One region of the Alteromonas sp. AMM-1 genome, then DNA from elsewhere that is predicted to be linked to it. Evidence: predicted binding sites of a transcription regulator. Region 1 holds the regulator's gene; each other region holds the start of a gene.
What was found. The regulator sigma-54, encoded in region 1, starts transcription at its own class of promoters, with help from an activator protein. The targets are predictions, from matches to a motif close to GTTGGCACGNNNNTNGNNT.
Positions count from the first base shown of each region.

Region 2: the regulator sigma-54 is predicted to act here: its motif matches at 3,939-3,957, upstream of ACLR2L_RS12380 (PEP-CTERM sorting domain-containing protein).
Region 3: the regulator sigma-54 is predicted to act here: its motif matches at 3,093-3,111, upstream of ACLR2L_RS05260 (LruC domain-containing protein).
Region 4: the regulator sigma-54 is predicted to act here: its motif matches at 3,129-3,147, upstream of ACLR2L_RS06975 (NarK family nitrate/nitrite MFS transporter).

Region 1 covers NZ_JBLBUE010000006.1:45,828-51,954, forward strand. Annotated here, with positions in the region: gene ACLR2L_RS02600 (pyridoxal phosphate-dependent aminotransferase) at 141-1,325, opposite strand; gene ACLR2L_RS02605 (HPr family phosphocarrier protein) at 1,578-1,850, opposite strand; gene rapZ (RNase adapter RapZ) at 1,850-2,695, opposite strand; gene ptsN (PTS IIA-like nitrogen regulatory protein PtsN) at 2,726-3,175, opposite strand; gene hpf (ribosome hibernation promoting factor) at 3,188-3,475, opposite strand; gene ACLR2L_RS02625 (RNA polymerase factor sigma-54) at 3,500-4,978, opposite strand; gene lptB (LPS export ABC transporter ATP-binding protein) at 5,047-5,772, opposite strand; gene lptA (lipopolysaccharide transport periplasmic protein LptA) at 5,772-6,127, opposite strand, start outside.
Region 2 covers NZ_JBLBUE010000074.1:8,427-14,553, reverse strand. Annotated here, with positions in the region: gene edd (phosphogluconate dehydratase) at 1-1,531, shown strand, start outside; gene glk (glucokinase) at 1,528-2,478, shown strand; gene ACLR2L_RS12385 (bifunctional 4-hydroxy-2-oxoglutarate aldolase/2-dehydro-3-deoxy-phosphogluconate aldolase) at 2,483-3,124, shown strand; gene ACLR2L_RS12380 (PEP-CTERM sorting domain-containing protein) at 3,232-3,840, opposite strand; gene ACLR2L_RS12375 (D-hexose-6-phosphate mutarotase) at 4,076-4,918, opposite strand; gene gap (type I glyceraldehyde-3-phosphate dehydrogenase) at 5,070-6,065, opposite strand.
Region 3 covers NZ_JBLBUE010000016.1:12,975-19,101, forward strand. Annotated here, with positions in the region: gene ACLR2L_RS05250 (glutathione S-transferase) at 77-751, shown strand; gene ACLR2L_RS05255 (hypothetical protein) at 889-1,422, opposite strand; gene ACLR2L_RS05260 (LruC domain-containing protein) at 1,435-3,054, opposite strand; gene recQ (DNA helicase RecQ) at 3,256-5,109, opposite strand; gene ACLR2L_RS05270 (magnesium transporter) at 5,236-6,127, shown strand, end outside.
Region 4 covers NZ_JBLBUE010000024.1:10,267-16,393, forward strand. Annotated here, with positions in the region: gene ACLR2L_RS06970 (protein kinase domain-containing protein) at 1-1,464, opposite strand, end outside; gene ACLR2L_RS06975 (NarK family nitrate/nitrite MFS transporter) at 1,540-3,006, opposite strand; gene ACLR2L_RS06980 (valine--tRNA ligase) at 3,275-6,061, opposite strand; gene ACLR2L_RS06985 (DNA polymerase III subunit chi) at 6,086-6,127, opposite strand, start outside.

The DNA of each region.
Region 1 (6,127 bases):
GTCTCCTTAACGCCATTTAATGTGATGTAAGGAGTATGAGTGAAAATATTAATTAGAGAAAACGGGACTAATCGATAGCGTTAATCTTAAAAAGCAATCAAGCCCCGCCAACAGGTGCGGGGCATGGTTACTTAAATTGATTAAGCGTAAACAGCTTTCAACGCGTTCACACAAGCATCGGTTTCTTCAGGTGTTCCCACACTGATACGTGACCAGGTGTCGTAGCCCGGCCAGGTGCGGCCTACTACTTTAATGCCTAATGCCCGCATTTTGGTTGCGAATTCTTCATGCGGCATGCCGGTGTCCATGTAAATAAAATTGCCCTGTGGGTTTTTAGCATACGGACGGCCCAACGCTTCTGCTGCCGCGGTTAACTTAGCGCGCTCTTTACTCACGTAATTGCGCATTGTATTGAGGTTTTCCAAATCTTCCATGCTGGCCATGCCGGCAACCAGACCAAGATAATTTACACCACCCATGCGCAGCGCACGACCCATTTGCTTCGCCTGTTCGGCTGGCATTATGGCGTAACCCAGGCGCTGGCCTGCCATGGCGTGAATTTTCGAGAAGGTACGACAAATAACCACGTTGTAACCGTCGGCCGCCAGTTTAGACTGAACGTTTGATGGATAGGCATCCGACATTTCGATGTAGGCTTCGTCAATAAACACCTGGGCTTTTTGCGAAACCCGCTTGGCAAACGCAGTGAGTTTTGCTGGGTCAAGCGCGCGACCGGTTGGGTTGTTAGGGTTACAAATATACACCGCAGTGGTGTCATCGGTTACCGCAGCTTCAATGGCATCTAAATCGAAGTCCATGTTAGCGTCGAGCGGCACGTAAGTGACGTCGGCACCCATAAACTCGGCGCCACGGGGAATGCCTTCGTAGGTCGCTACAGACGTAACCAGCTTATTGCCGTTTTTAGTGATCCAATCGGCGTAGCCAAACAGGATAGGTGATGAGCCGTTGGTTACTACAATCTGATCTTCCGATACGCCTTCCTGGGCGGCAATTTTTTTCACCAGCACATCCACGGTGGCATCTGCATAACGACAGAGGTTAAACAGTTCGCCCTGCATGGCTTTTACCGCTTTGGCAGAAGGACCAAACGCGTTTTCATTTGAAGAAAGACGGATTAATCCATCGTTTAAATTTGGTGTTGCCGACGGGAAGTGATCGGTTTTCATTCCCGCTGCACTTAGTTCTTTCACACTCGAATCCACACACGCTGACAACGCAGCGGCACCCGCACCAATTCCGACAGTTTTTAGCCATTTGCGGCGTGAGGAATCAACAGGTGGTAAGTTTTGCATTTCACGTTTCATAGGCTGCTCTGTTCAGGGTTATAAAGTATACGGAATATCCAGATTAATTATTAATCACAGGCAATGCAATACCCCTATATAAATCAATCAGATGAAATAGGCAGTTCAGAGCAGAGATCAGGATAAACTTACAAAAAATGCGGATAAGTTGCAGTTTAATGGTTGGGCCATTAAAAAATGTTGTGCAAAATGGAGGGAATTTGAGGGTTATGTCCGGTATTCACAGGTGAACACCGGACAGGTGACGGGGTATTATTCGTCTTCGTTGAAGCGTCCAACGATGAGTGACTCTACAGCATCCATCGCTTCTGCAGCCTGGTCGCCCTCACAAATAATATCCACCTGTTCACCCTGGTGGCTTTCAAGCATCATCAGGCCTAATACGCTGTTGGCGTTACATTCGTTATCGCCCTTTTTCACAATAATAGTGGCTGTAAACTGATTCGCTAATTGTACTAATTGCGTAGCAGCACGTGCATGTAAGCCAAGTTTGTTTACTATGGTCAGTGTTTTTTCAATACGCATTATCGGTTGAGCTCGCGGTGGCGGATTTGTACATCCGGGTGTTTATCACTAAAGAGTTTGGCTAACGTTTGCGCCACAAATACCGAGCGGTGTTGCCCGCCGGTGCAGCCTATAGCAATAGTTACATAGCTGCGGTTATTGCGTTCGAGGTGCGGCAACCAGGTGGTCAGCAAATTCTGAATTTGCCAGATAAACTTGGTAACGATGGGTTGTGATCCAAGAAATGCTTCTACCGGAGAGTCTAAACCGGTTAAATGTTTCAAATCCGGCTCCCAGTGTGGGTTGGGTAAAAAGCGCGCGTCGAACACGTAATCGGCGTCTTTAGGGATGCCGTGTTTAAAGCCGAAAGACTCAAACACCAACACTAAACGGGAACTCTTTTTGCCCAGGATCCGTTCGCGGATCAGTTCAGCCAGCTGGTGGATTGACAGATTGTCGGTGTCGATATACAAATCTGCGCGTTCGGTAACCGGGGCGAGCAGTTCGCGCTCTGCCTGGATGGATTCGGCCAGTGATTTGTTAAGCTTTGCCAGTGGATGCAAACGACGTGTTTCGCTGAATCGCTTAACCAGGATATCGTCGCTGGCATCAATATACACGATGGTCATTGTCCAGGACGAGGGCAAATAATCCAGAATTTCAACCAATTCATCCGGGTCTTTTGGCAGGTTACGCACATCAATACTTACCGCAACCTGATCGTATTCATCTACTACAGTGTGAGTAAGCGTGGGCAGCAAATTTACCGGAATGTTGTCAACACAGTAATAACCCAGGTCTTCCAGTGCGCGTAACGCAACAGATTTACCTGAGCCAGAGCGCCCGCTGATAATGATGAGTTTCATGTGTAGCCCAGTTCCTTGTTAGCCGGTTGTTCAACCATCACAGAGAGCAGCAATAACCTCTTCTTTGGTTTCGGCTCCACGAATGGCTTTGATAATATCTTTCTGACTGAGTTTACCTGCGATAGTTGCCAAAGTCTGCAAGTGGCCTTGAGTTTGATTTTCCGGCACTAATATCGCAAAGAAAATATCGACGGGCTTATCGTCAATGGCGTCAAAGTCAATAGCGGGCGTAGTCGTCACCACCACGGCGGTCACTTTGGATAAATCTGCCAGCCTGCCGTGCGGCAGTGCAATACCATTGCCAATACCAGTACTGCCTACTTTCTCCCTGGCCATCAATGCACTGAGCACTGTTTCCTTGTCGATTTCGGGACTCGTCTGAGCGGCGATATCACTGATAATTTCAAGAATTCGTTTCTTGCTATTGCACTGAACCGCACACTCGGTGCGGTCCAGGCTCACTAACGCTTGTATATTCATAAGGTTGGTGACTTAATGTTTTTTGAGCTTTTCCTTGTGCTTGATAACCTGTCTATCCAGTTTGTCTACCATGCTATCAATCGCCGCGTACATATCGGAATCTTCAGACGAAGCAAACACTTCAGCACCGCTTAAGTGCACTGTAGCTTCCGCTTTTTGACTCAGTTTTTCAACATTCAGGATCACATGCACATTGGATATGTGATCGAAGTGTCGCTCCAGTTTAGTAAATTTTGTCTCAACATAATTACGCAAAGAATCGGTAATCTCAACGTGATGACCTGAAAGATTAATTTGCATAGTTCGTCTTCCTTATATTTCAGCCTAAATGAGGCTCTTGCGTTGGTTAGACGGTGGAATCGAAAGCGATTCCCGGTATTTTGCTATTGTCCGCCGGGCAACCATAATGCCTTGATCAGCCAACAATTGAGCAATCTTGCTATCGCTGAGCGGTTTACTGGGCTTTTCTGCGGCAACCAGTTTCTTAATTAACGCACGAATTGCTGTAGACGAACATTCGCCGCCAGACTCAGTGGCAACATGGCTGGAGAAGAAGTACTTCAACTCAAAAATACCACGCGGTGTGTGCATGTACTTTTGTGTTGTCACGCGCGAAATGGTGGACTCGTGCATATCTACCATTTCTGCCACGTCATTCAGTACCATGGGCTTCATCATTTCCGGCCCGTGTTCAAAAAAGCCAAGTTGCTGTTGCACAATACAGTTTGCCACTTTCATCAGCGTTTCGTTACGCGATTCCAGGCTCTTAATGAACCATTTGGCTTCCTGCATATGTGAACGGATAAACTGTGAATCTGAGCTGTTACGCGCTTGGCGACTCATGGCCGCGTACTGCTGGTTAACGCTCAGTTTCGGTAAACTATCCGGATTGAGTTCTACCATCCATCGACCATTGCGCTTGGTCACCGACACATCCGGGATCACGTATTCAGGCTCTTTGGTAATAAGAGCACTGCCAGGACGGGGGTTAAGTGTTTGCAACAAACGCATGGCTTCACGCAAATCGTCCTCTTTTAGACGCGATTTACGCATAAGGGTTCGATAATCTTTACTGCCAAGTAAGTCGGCGTATTCGTCGATCAGCATTTTTGCTTCGTTCAGCCAGGGCGTATCTTCGGCAAATTGCTTTAACTGAACCAGAAGGCACTCCTGTGGCGTCCGTGAACCAGAACCAATCGGGTCGAACATTTGAATGCGTTTCAGTACGCATTCCACTTCGTCCATTTCTATGGGCTCATCCACATCGTCTTCAGAATTTACGCTTTGAAGAATGTCGTCCAGGCTAACCGTTAAATATCCTGATTCGTCAATTGAGTCGATGATAGCGATAGCTATAGCCCGGTCTACATCGCTGAATGGGGTTAAACGCATCTGCCAAAGCAAATGGTCCTGAATGTTGTCGGTGGTTTCACCCTGAAAAATTTGTTCGTCGTCGTTAGATGACGGGCCCGGTGCAGGGGCCGAGCCTGCTGAGTAGTATTCGTCCCAGGTGCTGTCGATGGGAAGTTCATCGGGTAATTCGTTCTTCTCCAGCGCTTCGTTGGTATCCATACTGTCGCTGCTGGTACTGGGTTGCGCCTCGTTGTCGGCATCCAGGTTGTTTCTTTCAAAGTGGTCGGTATCGCTACTTTCGTCTATTTCCAGCAGTGGATTAGCGTCTAGTGCTTCCTGAATTTCCTGCTGTAAATCCAGCGTAGAAAGTTGCAGCAGCTTAATAGCCTGCTGTAACTGCGGCGTCATGGTAAGTTGTTGACTAAATTTGAGTTGTAAAGATGGTTTCATCTACTTCTTTTCTTAACGCCCTGTTATTGGATGGGGTATTGCATCAAGCTTTTTCATATTTACCTTAACTATAGCCTGAATTGCTCACCAAGGTATACATCCTTCACTTTTTGATTACTTAAAACCTCTTCTGCGGTGCCCTGGGCTATCAGTTCACCCTGGCTCACTATGTATGCTTTCTCGCACACATCAAGGGTTTCCCGCACGTTGTGGTCGGTAATTAATATACCGATATCCCTATCCCGCAAATGCTGAATGATCTTCTTTATATCATTAACCGAAATTGGGTCAACACCTGCAAAGGGTTCGTCCAGCAAAATAAATTTGGGATTGGCCGCCAGAGCCCGGGCAATCTCTACCCGACGGCGCTCACCACCCGATAAACTCATGCCTGTACTATTGCGTATATGGTTGATATTAAATTCATCAAGCAGGGCATCGGCTTCATTCTGGCGTTCATCTGCACTTAAATCTTTACGCGTTTGCAGAATAGCCATGATGTTGTCGAATACGCTGAGTTTGCGAAAAATAGACGCTTCCTGCGGCAAATAGCCAATGCCATGGCGCGCGCGTTCATGCATGGGCTGGCGGGTTAGATCCATGTCGCCAATGCGTATGTCGCCTTTGTCCAGTGGCACCAATCCAACGATCATGTAAAACGTAGTGGTTTTACCTGCGCCATTAGGGCCGAGTAAACCTACAATCTGGCCGCTTGACACTTCAACACTAACGTCCCGTACCACCTGGCGGGATTTATAGGATTTTGCCAGGTGTTTCGCTGTGAGTACTGCCATTAGCGCTGGTCTTCCTTAGCATCGGTATCAGGTGTGGGATTCTTGGGCTTTTTGTCCTGCTTATCTTGCTTTTCCTGCTTTAATGCATCAATAGTTTGGGTGCTGAATACCGTGGTAACACGGCCAGTGCCACTGCCATCGCCTTTGGCGATCAGTTGCTCTTTTTCCATGTTGTACACAATAGAGTCACCTTTCACCACAGAGCTGTTTTGCAGTAGTTCTGCTTTGCCGGTTAGCGAGATCGTGCGGCTACCTACTTCGTAGCGAATTTCAAATGCCTTGGCTTCCACTGTGCGACCATCATCCAGCTTTTGGCGGTAAATAGCAGGCTTGCCCGTGGCAGAAAACACTTCTT
Region 2 (6,127 bases), on a different contig from region 1:
CGTTGCTCAGTTCGCGGGCGGTGTGCCTGCCATGTGCGATGGTGTTACCCAGGGTAACCCAGGCATGGAACTGAGTTTGATGAGTCGTGACGTAATTGCACTGAGTGCAGCGGTTGCGTTGTCTCACAATATGTTCGACGGTGCAATGATGCTGGGTATTTGCGATAAAATCGTGCCCGGATTGCTGATTGGATCGTTGAGTTTTGGTCATTTACCTACAGTTTTCGTGCCTGCCGGCCCGATGCCCAGTGGTTTGCCTAATAAAGAAAAAGCGCGTGTGCGTCAGGCATATGCAGAGGGTAAAGCCGGACGCGATGAACTGTTAGAAGCCGAGTCGCAGTCTTATCACTCAGCGGGTACCTGTACGTTCTACGGAACGGCAAACAGCAACCAGCTGGTTGTTGAAGTAATGGGGCTGCATTTGCCTGGTTCTTCGTTTGTGAATCCAGGCACAGTGCTGCGTGACGAATTGACACGTGCTGCGTCTCGCCAGGTTACCCGTTTAACAGACCTGGGTGACAACTATACGCCTATTGGCCATATCATTGACGAAAAAGCCGTGGTTAACGGTATTGTTGCCTTACTGGCAACCGGTGGCTCAACAAACCATACCATGCACTTAATAGCTGTTGCCCGTGCAGCAGGCATTATTGTGAATTGGGATGACTTCTCAGAGTTGTCTAATGCCGTACCGTTATTAACGCGTATTTATCCCAATGGATCGGCTGATATCAATCACTTTGTTGCGGCAGGTGGCATGGCGTTATTGTTCAAAGAACTGTTAGATAATGGCTTGATTCACAACGACGTGAAAACAATCTGTGGTGATGGTCTCGAGCAGTACACCAAAGAGCCTGTTCTGGATAACGGTGAGCTGGTTTGGCGTGATGGTCCGGTTAAATCGCATGACAAACAGGTATTCGCCTCAGTTTCTGAGCCATTCAAGCCCGATGGCGGCTTAAGTGTACTGAGCGGGAACCTGGGACGTGCGGTTATTAAAACGTCTGCACTTCGTTCACCGCATTGCCACATTAAAGCACCGGCTGTGGTGTTTGAAGACCAATATGAGCTGGATGCCGCGTTCAAAGCCGGCGATTTAGATAAAGACTGCATAGTGGTTGTTCGCTTCCAGGGCCCTGCTGCCATTGGTATGCCTGAATTGCACCGCTTAACGCCGCCATTAGGCGTATTGCAGGATCGTGGTTATCAGGTTGCACTGGTTACAGACGGCCGTATGTCAGGAGCGTCAGGTAAAGTACCGGCGGCAATCCATGTCACACCTGAGGCCTATTTGGGTGGTTTACTGTCTAAAGTTGAGACTGGCGATATTATTGAGCTTAATACCGCTACGGGTGAACTCACATTGTGTGTTGACGACGAGACGTTAGCTAAACGCAGTGCTAAAGTGGCTGATCTTACTGCTCAGCACGAAGGCATGGGTCGCGAGATGTTTGGTGGTATGCGCGGTGTAATTACCGGGGCAGAAGAGGGCGCTTGTACCTTGTTTTATGACCAGGAGCAACGTGTATGAGCGCGCGATTTGTAGCGGATGTAGGTGGCACGAATATTCGTGTCGCTACTGTAACAACCGACGGTCTGACTAATATTCGCAAATACTTGTGTAACGACTTTGCCACTATTGGCTTAGCGCTAAAGCAGTATTTTGCCGATGTAAATACATCGTTTTCTGCAGGCTGTATTGCAATTGCTTGTCCCGTAACCGGTGACCAGGTAGCAATGACAAATCATAGCTGGGTGTTTTCCCAACGTGCGTTAACTGAAGAACTGCAGCTCGAGCGATTGTTTGTCATCAATGATTTTACTGCTGTTGCGCACTCTCTGCCTGTATTGAGCGGTGAGCAATTGGTACAGATCGGCAATGGCACGGCAAATCCCAAAGGCAACGTTGTAGTGTTTGGTGCTGGCACCGGCCTGGGTGTTGAGCACATGCAACTGTCTGAAAGAGGCTGGACTACACTCGACGGTGAAGGTGGCCATGTGGACTTCGCGCCCGTTGATGAAACAGATTTGGTGATTTGGCGTTACCTGAACAGCAAATTAGATCGAGTATCTGCAGAAGATGTACTTTCCGGACGGGGATTGCTACACATATACCAAGCGTTAGCATTAGAAGCCGGTGAGCCGTTAAATGTGACAGAGCCAGCGCAGGTCACAGAAAAGGGATTGCGTGGTGAGTGTGATATCTGTTTAGCCGCTTTACAGCAGTTTTGCCGGATAATGGGAAGCTTTGCTGGTAACCTGGCACTGAATCTTGCAACTACCGGCGGTGTATTTATTGGTGGCGGCATTGCTACCCGCTTTACCGACTTGCTTATGAAAAGTGATTTCAGAGCGAGATTCGAAGCAAAAGGGCGCATGAAACACTACGTACAACCTATACCAACATACCTGATTAATGAACCTGACCATGGTTTATTAGGTGCATCAGCGTATTTACAACAACAGATTGCGAGTTGACTCTATGACAAATTGGAAATGTTCACCAGCTGACATTTTTGCAGCGGGACCTGTAGTACCAGTACTGGTAATTGATGATGTAGAAAAAGCAGTCCCATTGGCACATGCATTAATGGCAGGTGGAATTAAAGTGCTGGAAGTGACACTGCGTACGCCTTCAGCACTTGACGTAATCAAACGGATCGCAACAGAAGTACCTGATGCGCTAATTGGTGCTGGCACGGTAACAAATGCGCAGCAACTTAAAGCTGTGGTTGAAGCAGGCGCAAAATTTGCTATCAGTCCTGGAATGACAGATGATTTGCTTAGAGCCGGTCAGGAATGTGAAATTCCATTGATCCCAGGTATCTCATCTACGTCAGACCTGATGAAAGCGAAAGATGCTGGTTATACGCACCTCAAGTTTTTCCCGGCTGAAGCATCTGGCGGCGTAAAAGCCATTAAATCAATTAGCGGTCCATTCCCTGATATTACATTTTGCCCAACGGGTGGTATTGGTTTGGGGAATTACAATGAATACCTGGCACTGAAGAACGTGAAGTGTGTTGGCGGCTCATGGGTCGCTCCAGACGACGCGATCAACAGTGGAGATTGGGCTCGTATTACTGAACTTGCGAAAGAAGCTGTAGCGGGTGCTAAGCAGTAATATCCAGTAAGTGATTATCCACACAAAAAAAGCCGTGATTAATAAAAATCACGGCTTTTTTGTTTTGAAGTGCCATATAAACTACATGGCACTGCGACATAAGTGTCTTATTTAGTAAACTTGCGACGTGCCAACAGACCGGCTAAACCCAGGCCCAGTAACGCGAATGTACCAGGGGCACTTGCAGTTGAAGGTGGAGCAGTACCTGGACCAGTGCCATCCGGTACAGATGAAATACCAGTCAAAGTAAACTCTCCGGGCACCGTCATGGTGTCTACACAGCAATTAGTACCTGTGAATAGCCCCCATGTACCGTTACCAATTACAAACGGTATGGTGTAAAACCAGTCGTTGTCGCTTGAAGTATTTCCAAAATTACCAGTGTCTGGTGCCCAACCATCCAATATACCATTGGTAACCAGCGCATCATTCTGAGCGGCAGTGCCGCCCATATCATTGATAAAGCCAGTCCACTGGAATAATTGCCAGGTGTTGGTTGCTTGTGCTGCAGCCGATAAGTTTGAATCCCATACACCAATACGTACACCGCCGTTATCAGAATACGCTGAGGATTGATTACCGTGCCAATGTTGGCCGTAGAATACAACCGTGCCGTTGCCCTGGTCTTTCCAACCGAATGCGACAAGGTGAGCATTTGCTGCGTTTGAAATTAATAACCCTAAGCCTGCCAATAAGGCTATTGCTGTTTTTTTCATGTTGTCCTCCGAGATGAACTCAGTTCCGTCTAATTTCAAAATAGAGGCTAAATAAATTACTACACTGATACTTATTACTGCTAGCCGTCCCTGTAGATAAGCAAAGTGCAGACCAATATTTTATGATTTTAATTTTTCTATTTAATAACAATAGTTTATTGGTTTTCATTTACGATGAAAAAACGATTTTCATCGATAAGATTAAATTATTGTAAAGAAACTTGACGTTTCAAAGCTAACAGACTTGCTGGCGCATAGCGCAAAATTCGCCAGGCGCCAGGGTTTTACCCTGAGTAATTGCCGTCTCAACACATACCATTTGTTTGTAAGAAAATGCATCCATGTCGCTCATAGTGGCTGCGCCTTGCCATGGATTCCACACCACTAAACTGTCGTGTTGCTGCGATTCGACACGGATGAACTCGCTGCCGTTGCGATTAATCGACACGGTGGGGATAGCCTCTAAATGAATACGATCTACTTCACCAGCAATCACGTAAGGACTTGGTGTATTTGATATTTCCCAATCAGCGAGCTTATCCTTGTATTCGCCGTAAAGCCCTTTCAGTTCTACTTCCTTGATGTTTTCTACATCAAAATAGGTATGTAATGCACAGTTAAAACTAAATGTTTGGTCACCCGTATTACGGGTAACTAGCGTTATCACCAGGCTTTCACCTACTTCTATAATCAGTTCTACGCTGGCATCAAAGTCAAAGCCCTTACCTTTGGTTGAACTGGGCACTAGCACTACTTTACTGAGTGTTGCGGTACTGTCTGATTGTTTTACAGTCCAGTGTTGTGTGCGCAAAAAACCATGAGCGGGTAATTCGCCTTTAGCCTTGCCATGCGCGTCACTGAACCAGGGCCAGCACACAGGTACTCCACCCCGAATTGGGCGTTCGCCATTAAGAAATGCCACAGGACTTACCCACAATCTGTCCCGGTTATCGCGCGAGGGAATATAAGACAACACGTGACCACCAAACAAACTAATCCGACAACTTGCAGCATCGTTATTAATGACAAGGTATTCTATTCCGTTTTTGGATTCAGTGTGGAAGTGCTGTGATTGCATCCTTTCGGTCTCCGCTTGGTTGCGTTGTACAGATTAATTTTGACTGGGGCGGGCAGGCTAATTAACTCAATATATTATGTTATCTTGCCTTACAAATAAAAAAGGTGCGAGTAAAATCGCACCTTTTTTGAATAATTGATTATTTAATCAATTACTTGCTAATGTGTTGAACCAGGTCCAGCACCTTGTTTGAGTAGCCCCATTCGTTGTCGTACCAGGAAACAACTTTTACGAATGTGTCTGTCAGTGCGATACCAGCCGTTGCATCAAATACGCTGGTACGTGCATCGCCAACGAAATCATTTGATACAACCGCATCTTCGGTATAACCCAGGATTCCGGCTAACTCACCTTCAGACGCAGCCTTCATTACTTTACAGATATCGTCGTAGGATGTTGGCTTAGCCAGATTCACGGTTAAATCTACTACTGAAACGTTAGGCGTTGGTACGCGGAATGCCATACCTGTTAACTTACCGTTCAGTGCAGGGATAACTTTACCCACTGCTTTGGCTGCACCAGTAGATGAAGGAATGATGTTTTGTCCTGCTCCACGGCCACCGCGCCAGTCTTTACCAGAAGGACCGTCTACCGTCTTCTGCGTTGCAGTGGTAGCGTGTACGGTAGTCATCAGTCCATCAACGATACCAAAGTTATCATTGAGTACTTTGGCGATAGGTGCCAGACAGTTAGTGGTACAAGACGCGTTTGATACAATAGTTTCGCCCGCGTAACTGTCCTGGTTAACACCCATAACAAACATTGGCGTATCGTCTTTAGATGGAGCAGACATAACCACTTTCTTTGCACCGGCTTCCAGGTGTTTGCTGGCCGTTTCTTTAGTCAGGAATAAACCGGTAGACTCAACAACCACGTCAACGTCAACTTCTGACCATTTTAATGCTGCTGGATCGCGTTCTGACGTTACGCGAATCGTTTTTCCGTCTACAATTAAGTGACCGTTATCAACGCTGATTTGGGCGTTGAAGATACCGTGTGTTGAGTCGTACTTAAGTAAATAAGCAATGTAGTCCGGGTCCAGTAAGTCGTTAATAGCAACAACTTCGATGTCGTCTCTGCTGGCAGCAGCGCGCATGACTAGACGGCCAATTCGACCGAACCCATTGATTCCAACGCGTATTGTCATAACATGCCTCTATAGTATTAGGTTAAATTGTGAAAAATAATTACGTAAAGTATGGATCAAAT
Region 3 (6,127 bases), on a different contig from region 1:
TTTCGTAACCAAACAATGTGATGATCTGTATGCCGATAGAATGCGTATACAACAGGTTTAGTCACCAGGAGCCATAATGAAAACCCCACAGGATATCGTGTTACATCACTTGAACAACAGTCGCTCGCAGCGCATTCTTTGGCTTCTGGAAGAAATGGGCGTCGCTTATACCGTTAAGCATTATCAGCGTGATGCAAAAACCAATCTTGCCCCTGCCGAACTTAAGCAGGTTCACGCGCTCGGGCGTTCTCCCGTATTGACCGACGGAACATTAGTGCTGGCTGAGTCTGGTGCCATCATTGAATACCTTACCGAAACCTACGCGCCACAATTTAAACCGTCATCACCTGAGGCATTAATTCAATACCGCTTTTGGCTGCATTTTGCTGAAGGTAGCTTGATGCCGCCGCTGGTGGCGCGCCTGGTGTTGGGTAAAGCCCGTGAAAAGGCTGGCCCCTTTTTTATTAAACCCATCGTGAATAAATTGGTGGATGGAATTATTGCTGCTTACTACGGGCCCAACCTGGAGCAGAGCTTGCAGTATGTAAACGCTCACTTGGCAAATAATGAGTGGTTTGCAGGAGACGCCTTGAGCGGCGCCGATTTTCAGATGAGCTTTCCGCTTGAGGCCATGCAAGGGCGGGTAGGGAAAGGGTTATATCCGCATATCGATGCCTTTGTGCAAAAAATCCATGCCCGGGAAGCCTATCAGCGCGGTTTGGAAAAAGGCGGTAAATACGCTTATGCGTAAGTAAATTGGCTTAATTACCATGAAAAAAAGCGCTCTGATTGTTCAGAGCGCGTTGAGTGACTTTTCGGTGTTGTTCTGGCCTATTTTTGAACGTCCCTGGAAATCTTCCCCGGCAAATTAACGCCAAAGTAAGTTAACTACTTGAACTGATAACTCACGTAGTTATCGGCGTTAATGGTAACAATCACTTCGTTTTCGATACCCAGCGTATTTAATTCAATGAGCAATTTGGTCACCGTACTGGCAATTTCAACTTGCCTGTACATACTGCCATTTTCATCGGTTTTTGCCACCGACAGCAGCTCTTTGTTCTGTAATCGCTCGTCGTCCAGTTCGGTAATTTCGCTGTCGATAACCGAGATGAACATCAGTGTATTGCCCAGTGCGTTGCCATTGGGATCAGTAGCACTGATATCCAGCGTAACCACTTTGTAGGTATCAAAGGTAAAGTCTGTTTCCACATACAAATCCGTTGATTTATTCGCTGACGAATCCAATGCCGTGGCGTCAGGCGTGTAATCGGGTGCTGGTGCACTGGTTGGTGCTGGCGCGCTGGGTGGTGGCGCACTACTACCGCTATCACTTCCTCCGCCGCCACACGCTGTGAGTAAACTCAGGTTTAGGCATATCGCAGCAATCTGTATTGTTTGTTTGTTCACTTGCATTGTCATGGCCTGAATCTCCTAACGGGTTGGTACATAGTAAAGGTGGTCGTGGGGGCTGGTGCGGAACCAGTCCTGGGCTTGTTCGCCCGAACTTTCTACCCAGGCTTCGTATTGGGGGTAACACCACACGATGTCTTTGTATTCCTGTGGGTAGTACCAGGCACCACTGACTTTCAGACCCCAGGGGAGGTTGGCTTCGCTGCGATAGTAGCGGCCGGTTGCCGGGTCGGACGTGTCAGCGTGTTTACCAAATAAGCTGGTATCCATTTTGTCTGTCGGCGGATAGCCAGCAAAGTGAATTTCATGTCCCCGCTTGGCGGTACGGTAAATAAAGAAGTCCAGTTCCGAATGCAGTAACGAGTTGATACCGCTGGTGAATGCAATATCCACTGTGAACGGCACAGGATCGTACTCAGGGCAGCTTTTTTCGGTATTAAAGAACTTGCAGCCAGCATCACCGGAGGCTGTGAAGTCATGGGTGTCATCCCACAACACCACCACCATGTTGGTTTGGCCTTGTTCTGCTTTCAGCGTATACGAGCTGCTGCCAACCTGTATGGACCCTTCTTTAAACAATGATGGTACGCTACCCATTAGACGCACGGCAAAGCCGTTGTTAAAGTCAGCACCGCGTGCGTCGATGAAGCCACTGAGTTTGAATCCGGTAATGTCGCCATTTGCGTTGTAAATGGTTTGCAATTGTTCGCGGATCACCAGGTCGTTCATATCGTAGTCGCCCAGTTGAGGCCATTTGTCCTCGTAGGCCAACGACACGTATTCACCGTTTGACGGATAGTAACTGCTAAACGCCCGTTGGTAATTATTCGGGAACTGATCCAGGGCATCGGCAATACCATCGGCATCGCTGTCGTTGGCTTCGGGCATTACAATTAAGCTGCTTTTATCGAGCGCAGTGCTGGGGGTGGTTTTTACCGAGAACACGGCGTCGTTAAAGTCGTTGTCGCCCCAGGTACGGGGAAGATCCTCAAAGCCTAACACCACTTCATCCACATAGGGGTCGTACAATGCGGCCATGTGCTGACGCAAGCTATCAGTCGATTCCGGGTTTAAATGTTTAAGCGAGTAATAATAAGGTACAGCGCCAGCTTTTACGCCTGTGCTACTGGAAAAGCCATTCGCTGCCAGAAAAAAGCCAATGCTGGTACCAGCGGGGAATGTGCCCAGACTGACTCTGTCACCCTGACGCAGATGCGGATAAGACAGGTTGGGAAATACAATGGTTTCCCTTACTTCGTTTTTAGACGCCGGCGGGTTGCTGGCGTCAAAGGTAAAATAACCAAATGAGTTTAAATAGCCTGCGCCTTCGTGCAGAAATGTAACAAACACCTCACCTTCTTCTGCCAGATGAATAGTAGAACCGGCATCGTCAATGATAAACGCTTCATTGAGTTCGGCTTCGGGTAAGGCATTAGCGATACGATCGAAAAATTCAGTGGGGTAGGTGTCAATAAAAACAACATTATCGGGTTTTCCGGTTGTCTGGTTATAGCCTTGCGGCCAGGCTTCGCCGTTTAAAAACTGCCAGACGTACTGGCCGTTAACCGTTTCTACTGCCGGTGTGGTTGGGGCTACCAGGGCCAGGGTTATGGCAGTGTAGATGGCATGCTTTGCTTTCATCGCATTTCCTAGTGGGTAGTAAAATCAATACCCGATAAAAGCGATTTGTGTGCCAAATAAAATATGTCAATTAAATCAATTTGTTAATTCTTATTGGTGAAAGGTGTTGGGTGGGATTTTGCATATTGCAATGCAGTGTGAGGCGAGCACTGCTGTTAAAAGTGTCGCCATTGTCATTAAAAGTACTTTACATTCGTCAGGCTAGTTATCGCGCTCTGAATAATCCCGAATTAACTGCAAGAAGGCATCGCCGTAGCGTTCAAGTTTGGTACGCCCAACCCCACTTACCGCCAGAAGTTCATTGGCATTGGCAGGTTTGGCATCTGACATTTCTGCCAGTGTGGCGTCACTAAAGATAACAAATGGTGGCACATCGTGTTCCTGAGCCAGTACTTTGCGCAGGTGCTTTAAGCGGGCAAACAGGGCTTTGTCATAATTTTTCAGAGCAACTTTTGCCGGCTTATCCTGCTTGATTTCGAGCCTTGGGGTTGCCAGCTCTACCGGTATTTCGCCCTTTAACACCGCTCTGGCGGCTTCGGTAAGACGCAATACGGCATGGTTTGTTACATCAATACGCACATAGCCGCGATGGATTAACTGGTTGATTATGTTGTGCCAGTACTGATCACTTTGCGATTTGCCAATTCCCCAGGTAGAGAGTTTATCGTGTCCAGACTCCTGTATACGCTTAAGCGATTTTCCACGCAGCACATCGATAACATACTGAGTCGCCACGCGTTGCTCCAGGCGCAAAATGCAGCTCAAAACCATTTGGGCATTCACCAGTCCGTCGAAGGGGCGCGGTGGATCCAGGCAAATATCACAGTTGCCGCAGGCTTTGTCGCTAAACTGTGAAAAGTAATTGAGTAATACCTGACGACGACAGGTTTGTGCTTCAGAGAAGGATTCCATGGCGCTGAACTTTTGCAGTTCAATATTGTTGCGCTCGGCATTTTCGCCTTGTTCTATCCATTGCTTCACCCGGGCACTGTCTTTTTCATCGAATAACAGCATGGCTTCTGCAGGTAGCCCATCCCGCCCGGCCCGGCCGGTTTCCTGATAGTAACTTTCAATACTGCGCGGTACATCGTGATGAACGACATACCTAACGTTGGACTTGTTTATACCCATCCCGAACGCCACAGTCGCGACCACGATATCAATTTTGTCGGTGATAAACTGGCGCTGTACAAAGGCGCGTTCGTCGGCATCCATACCCGCGTGGTAAGCAGCACAGCGTATGCCCTGACGGTAGAGTTTGGCGTTGAGATCATCTACTTTGGCGCGAGAGTTACAGTAAATGATGCCACTGCCTTCCTGCTGCTTTATGTAAGTAACTATTTGATCAAACGCTTTGTATTTGGGTACCACGCGGTAGCGGATGTTGGGCCTGTCGAAACTGCCCCGGTACACCAACGGATCGGTTAATCCCAACTGAACCAATATATCCTGCTGAGTGGCGGTATCGGCTGTGGCGGTTAAACCAATTAAGGGTACGGTAGGAAAACGCTGTTTAAGCAAGCCTAGTCCACGATAGTCCTGGCGGAAATCATGCCCCCAATGCGATACGCAGTGCGCTTCGTCCACAGCAAATAGTGCAATGGGCAGTTCAGACAGCATATTCAGAAAATACGGTTGCAACAGGCGTTCAGGTGAAACGTACACCATATCGTACTCGCCGTCTTTCAACGCTTGCGTAGTGCTGTGCAGTGTCTCGGGTTCAAGACTGGAATTGATAAAAGCGGCGTTTACCCCGGCTTCTTTTAGCTGCTCTACCTGATCCTGCATTAACGAAATCAGGGGCGACACCACAATACCCGTGCCGTCGCGTACCATTGCCGGGATTTGATAACACAGGGATTTACCGCCACCGGTAGGCAGTAAAACCAGCGCGTCAGACCCGTTTATCAACTGGGCAATCACTTGCGCCTGACCATCGCGAAATTCGCGGTAACCAAACGTATCTTCAAGAACCTGTTGGGCACGGTTTAACGCCTCGGAATTGTCCGTGGGTACGTTTTGCTGTGGGAGTGAAGATAGAGATGTCGCTGTCATTGGGCGTCGATTTTACGCGTTTTTGTGGAAATTATCAGGCCTTTTTAAGATCAGTTTTTCTCATTCGGAATTTGATTAAAAGTGCTATAGTTGCGCCCAGATATTCTGTCCAAGGCGGAGTTTTCCATGGCCGAACCCTTACCTACCCTGATTGAAGAAGTTGTTGCCGACAAAAAGAAAGACGACATGGAATCGGTAGCGGAGTCCTTACTGGGTGCCGAAAGCATAGAAATAGCGACACTCCTCGAATCTTTGCCGGTTGGCGACCGACTGTTGTTGTGGAATGCCTTGCCCGATGATCGCAAAATCGACGTGTTGGTTGAAATGCGTAGCGATCCGCGTGAAGTGCTGATTTCGGCCACCGAAGATCATCAGTGGAGTAAAATTCTAACCGGTATTGATGCCGAAGACCTGCTGGAGTTGATGGACTCACTGCCCAGCAAACTGATGGAACTGGCGTATCAGGCGCTGGATGATCAGCAGCAGGGGTATTTCCGCGACGCAACACAATATCCCGACGAGCAAGTGGGGCACTGGATACGTCGCGATGGCCTGACCATGCCGTTAAACGCCAAAGTGCGAGATGGTTTGCGCCGTATTCGCCGCAATGTGCCGATGCACTGCGACACTATTTTTCTGGTAAACCGCTCCGGGCAATTTTCTGCGGCAGTGAAGTTAACCCGCGTGTTTGGTGCGCCGGAACATTTACCGCTGGTGGAGTTAACCGAAGAATTTATTCCGGTTATTAAGGGAACCGACGACAGTACGTCAGGCTCGCTTCAGGTTCAACGCAGTGGCTATGCGGCTTTGCCGGTGGTGGACGACAACAATAAGTTACTCGGCAGGCTGGATATTCTGGGTGCCAGTGAACTGGTAAACGAAGATTACGAACGTCAGGTGATGGCAACCGCCGGTATGGACGAAGACGAGGATTTATTTGCGCCAGTCGCAAAAAGCGCCCGTAATCGCGCCTTGTGGCTGGGAATTAACCTGCTCACTGCTTTTTTAGCCTCGTGGT
Region 4 (6,127 bases), on a different contig from region 1:
GCTCTGATAGTGGTATTCGTTCGCACTTTCAGGGATGTAATCTTTGTATTTAAATGGCTTATAAGGCAGCGCGCCGCTCAGCATCTCGTACACAATAACACCCAGCGAAAACATATCGGTTCTAAAGTCACTGTGATTCTGAATCAAAAATTCAGGCGCAATGTAGTTCACTGAGCCAACCGGGTAGTCTTCATGTGTTTGATCACCGGTTTCCAGCAACGACTTCACCAGTACGGTGCCAAAATCGATGAGTTTGACTTCCCCATGCCGGGTGATCATAACGTTTTCCGGTTTGAGGTCGCGGTGCACCATGTCGTTGCGCTGAAAGGTGCGCAACGCCACTATGATCTGCTTCACAATACGTCGAGCTGTGTCGATTGAGGGCGATGGGTTATCTATAATCCATTGGCGCAGGGATTGTCCCTCAATGTATTCACACACATGGTAATAAAACTGCGTGTTTTCGCGTCTGGGCAACACTTTCATGATGTGCGGACTATCCAGACTTTTGCCTACCCACTCTTCCCGCAAGAAGCCCTGCAAAAAAGTAGTGTCATCTTCAAACTTTTCAGTAGGTGTTTTCAGGCCGTATATTGTGCCAGACTGCTCGTCCAGCACCTTGTACAAACTGGAGCGCGTACCGTTAAATACCTGCTCCAGAACCCGATAACCCTCAAGTTTATGCCCGACTTCCAAAGCCGGCGGGATCACCAGACTACGCCCATGAACAGACAACTCGTGAACGTTTGTCGCCGGTAAACTATCAACCCTTGCCAACAAACAACTCACATTGTCGTTACTGCCAGCGTCCAATGCCGCTCGCACTATGGCTTTAGCGGTCGATTCCAGATCTGCCACGCCCTCAAGCATTTGCCGGAGCTTTTTGTGCGATAAAAATTCATGCACACCGTCACTGGTGAGCATGTACAACTCGCCCTGCTGCAAAGCAAATGAGGTAAAATCCACATCGAGCTTAGCATCCAGACCGATTGCCCGGGTGAGCACAAAGTTTGCCCGCTGCTTGGTTGTGTGATCGTTGGTTAACAGCTCCAGTTGATCGTTGTGAAATCGGTGGATTCGGGTATCACCCACGTGCATTAAGAAACCCGTAGTAGACTTAAAGATCAGACTGCTGAACGTGGTGAGCATTTGACTGCTTCCACCCAGCGAATAATCGAACTGACCGTGACACCAACGATTGAGGCTGTTTAGAATTTTGCCTACCGAACGGCTAACCGACCAGCTTGGCGGTGTTTGCATGTAATCATAAATGAAGTTATTAACCACGGTAGTAGCGGCTTCTTTGGCTTTACTGCAGGCAGACACACCATCGGCAATAGCAACTACTGCGCCTTTGTCATGGAGCTGTTGCCCTTCACCCTGCCAGGCAGCAAAGGCGTCCTGATTTTCAAACTTGATCCCCTGACTGCTGTAACCGCCAAAACTTACATTCAAATTTGCCATGCTTTATCCGAAAAAAGCACCTGCCTCTGGCGAGGACAGGTGCATTACCACACTTATGCCTGTTGGGTAATAAGGTTATCCTACGTGGATCAATTCAACTGTGCCGTCTTCGTTGACTTCGGTAATTGCGCCACTCGGCTCTTTCATAAAGAGTAACGCAATAAAGCCAAATGCGGCAGTCCCACTGATCACAAGGAAGAAAGTAGAAGCATCAACAAATGAGTAAACCGTTAAGTACGTTACCGCACCTACGTTCCCGTAAGCGCCAGTCATTCCAGCAATTTGACCAGTAAGGCGGCGTTTAATTAAGGGGACTACGGCAAATACGGCACCTTCACCAGATTGCACGAAGAACGAGCAGGCCATTACCGCCAGCACTGCCAGCCATACTGGCCATGCCGCATCAATATGGCTCAGCGTGAAATACCCAACAGCCAGACCCGCCGTTAAAATGAGCAACGTTTTCTTGCGGCCAAAGCGGTCAGAAATGATGCCACCGCCAGGGCGTGACATCAGGTTCATAAAGGCATACATACCCGCCAGTAAACCCGCCGTCGCCATAGACAGTTCGAAGGTCTCTGCAAAGAACGCAGGAAGCATGGATACCACAGCCAGCTCAGAACCAAAGGTAGCAAAATAAAGTACGTTCAGTACCGCAACTTGTTTAAATTGATAACGGTGCTGTTCTGCAACGGGTTGAACAAATATCTCGCGATTTACTTTAAAGTTGGAATACGCGTCGAAGCAATAAATGGCAAATAGCGCAACATAGATAAAGGTACACACGTCAGCCGACAACATGCCCACTCCACTGGGAGATAATTTCCAGTTAAGCAGCGCCAGTGCCAGGTACATCGGCGTTTTCATAAACAACAGGAAATAAAAATCGCCTTTACTGGTGACTTCCATGCCGCCGAGATTTTTGGGCCGGAAATACGTGGAGCCTTTGGGCGTATCGGTTACGTTGGTGTAATAAATCACGCTGAAAATCACACATAACAAACCGGTAATCGCTACTGCGTAGCGCCAGCCGTCGTCACCACCGAATACCACTGCCAGCGTAGGCAAAGTGAACGCAGCCGCAGCAGATCCAAAGTTCCCCCAACCGCCGTAAATGCCTTCAGCAGTGCCCAGTTCCTTAGGCGGGAACCATTCGCTGACCATGCGGATGCCGATAACGAACCCTGCACCGATAAAGCCCAGCGCAAAACGCGCAATGGCCAGTTGAGTAAAGTCGCTGGCAAACGCGAATAAAAAACAGGGTACAGAGCAGATTGCCAGCAATAAAGAGTACACTAAGCGCGGCCCGTATTTGTCGGTAAGCGCACCAATAATAACCCGCGCGGGTATGGTGAGTGCCACGTTTAATATCAGTAGGGTTTTCCATTCCTCCAGGCTCAGGCCCATGTCGCCCATGATCACCTGCTTGAGTGGTGCCATGTTAAACCACACCACAAAGGTAACGAAAAACACCATCCAGGAAAGGTGAAGTATTTTCATTTTCCCAGTGAAAGAGAAGAGATTAAATTTATCTGCAGTCATTGTTACTACCGTGTCCAAAAAACAAAATAAAAAGCCCAATCCTGGCGACAGGATTGGGCTTCATTACCAAACTTAATTCACATTGTTAGCAAACGCGGGTTTGCTTTATTTTGTATTTTTCACAGCAATTAGCGAGCCAAAAATCAAACACTATGTATTACAACAAGTTATAAAAATTTGCTTCGCCATACACATTGCATTGCACCAATGACGGGATTAAAAGCGGGCTCACTGCACCAAATGTGCACACCCGCAGTTAAAAAACGCCTTACAATGCGGCGATGGTCTCGCGCTGTGCAGATAGCTTGGCTAACTGCGATTCTGCATCTGCCAGTTTGGCGCGTTCTTTTTCAATCACGTCTTCGGGCGCATTGCTCACGAACTTCTCGTTAGTCAACTTGCCCTTAGTGCGGGCGGCGTCTTTTTCGATTTTCTCCATGGCTTTGGCGATACGCGCCAATTCAGCGTCTTTGTCGATTAAGCCCGCCATAGGGATCAGAATTTCCATTTCGCCTACCAGCGCAGCAGCACTTGCCGGTGCTTCTTCACCCTTGGCCAGGAAAGTGATCCCTTCCAGACGTGCCAGACGGTCGATGAAGGTACGGGAAATACCCAGTCGACGCTCGTCTTCTTCACTGGCATTACGCAGCAGTACCGACAGCGGCTTGCTGGGGGCGATGTCCATTTCGCCACGAATATTACGAATACCCACAATAAAGCGCTTCACCCACTCAATGTCGGCCAGTACTTGTTCGTCTTGCTTAGCAGCGTCTGCCGTTGGGAATGGCTGCACCATAATGCTGTCGCCGTCTTTCACAGTCAGTGCACTAAGCGGTGCCACGCGTTCCCAAATGGTTTCGGTAATGAACGGCATTAGCGGATGCAGTAAACGCAACAGGTTTTCCAGTACGTTGATTAACGTGTGGCGTGTGCCGCGTTTTTCCGCGTCTGTTGCTTCATCGTTATTCAGCACCGGTTTGGTTAATTCCAGGTACCAGTCGCAGAACTGGTTCCAGGTAAACTCATATACCGTTTGCGCGGCAATATCGAAACGATACTCACTGATGGCTTTCTCAAATTCACCAAGGGTTTGCTGGAACTGTGCCCAAATCCAACGATCAGCCAGACTCAGCACCAGTTCTCCGCCGTCACGACCGGTATCTTCGGTTTCGGTGTTCATCAGCACGAAACGCGACGCGTTCCAGATCTTGTTACAGAAGTTGCGGTAACCTTCTACCCGGCCCATATCGAAATTGATATCGCGGCTGGTTGAGGCCATGGCAGCAAAGGTAAAGCGCAGCGCGTCGGTGCCGTAGGCGTGGATACCATCCGGGAACTGCTTGCGTGTGCGTTTCTCAATTTTGGCTGCAAGTTGCGGCTGCATCATGCCCGAGGTGCGCTTCGCTACCAGCGATTCCAAATCAATGCCGTCGATCAGATCGATCGGGTCGAGCACGTTGCCTTTCGACTTCGACATTTTGTCGCCGCTTTCATCGCGGATAAGGCCGGTAATGTAGATATCCTTAAACGGGATCTTGCCGGTAAAGCGCTTGGTCATCATGATCATTCTGGCTACCCAGAAGAAAATGATGTCGAATCCGGTTACCAATACCGCAGAAGGTAGGTAAGTCTCCAACTCTGGGGTCTTTTCTGGCCAGCCCATGGTAGCGAATGGCCACAGTGCCGACGAGAACCAGGTGTCGAGCACGTCTTCGTCCTGACGCAGCGCTACGCTGTCGTCCAGACCATTTTTGCTGCGTACTTCCGCTTCGTCGCGACCTACATAAATGTTACCGTTGTCGTCATACCAGGCCGGAATACGGTGTCCCCACCACAATTGACGGGAAATACACCAGTCCTGGATGTTATGCATCCACTGGTAGTAGGTCTTGCTCCAGTTTTCTGGAACAAAACGGATTTCACCACTTTCTACTGCTTCAATCGCAGGCTTAGCCAGCTCTTCAATGGCCACATACCACTGATCTGTCAGATAAGGCTCAATAACGGCACCGGTGCGGTCGCCACGAGGCACTTTTAATTTGTGATCATCGATTTTAACCAGTACGCCATCTTGTTCCAGTTGTTCCACAATGGCTTTACGCGCGTCAAAGCGATCCAAGCCGCGGTAAGCTTCTGGCGCTTCGTCATTTACCTTCGCATCTGGCGTGAAGATATTGATCATAGGCAGGTTGTGACGCTTACCCATGTCGTAGTCGTTAAAGTCGTGAGCCGGAGTGATTTTTACGCAGCCAGTGCCGAACTCAGGATCAACGTAATCATCAGCAATAATTGGAATTAAACGGCCAGTAATTGGCAGCTTAATTTGCTTGCCAATGTAAGCCTGATAGCGCTCGTCATCCGGATGAACTGCAACAGCAGTATCGCCCAGCATGGTTTCCGGACGCGTAGTAGCAACCACGATGCTGCCACTGCCATCGGCCAATGGATAACGCATGTGCCACATGTGGCCGGCTTCTTCTTCGTTCAGTACTTCCAGATCAGATACCGCTGTGTGCAGCACTGGATCCCAGTTAACTAAGCGCTTACCGCGGTAAATCAGGCCGTCTTCATGCAGTTTAACGAAGACTTCGGTAACGGCTTTTGACAGGTTTTCGTCCATGGTAAACACTTCGCGATCCCAGTCTGACGACGTACCCATACGACGCATCTGACTGGTAATCGTGCCACCAGAGTGTTCTTTCCATTCCCAGATTTTCTCAACAAAGGCTTCGCGGCCTAAATCGTGACGGGTTTTGCCCAATGCGTTCAGCTGGCGCTCCACCACCATTTGCGTTGCGATACCAGCGTGGTCGGTACCCACTTGCCACAACGTATTGTCGCCTTTCATGCGGTGATAACGGGTAAGCACGTCCATAATGGTTTGCTGGAAACCGTGGCCCATGTGCAAACTACCGGTTACGTTTGGCGGCGGAAGTAAAATACAATAGGGTTGTTGCGCAGGATCGCCAGATACCTTGGCTTTAAACAGTCCGTCGTTTTCCCAGCGTTGATAACATTGCTGTTCAATGGAATGAGGTTCGTAGGTTTTGTCCATGGAGAGTCTCAAAGAATACCTGTGTTAAGCCGGTAAAAACTGCATTTGGCAGCCGGCTTGTTGAAA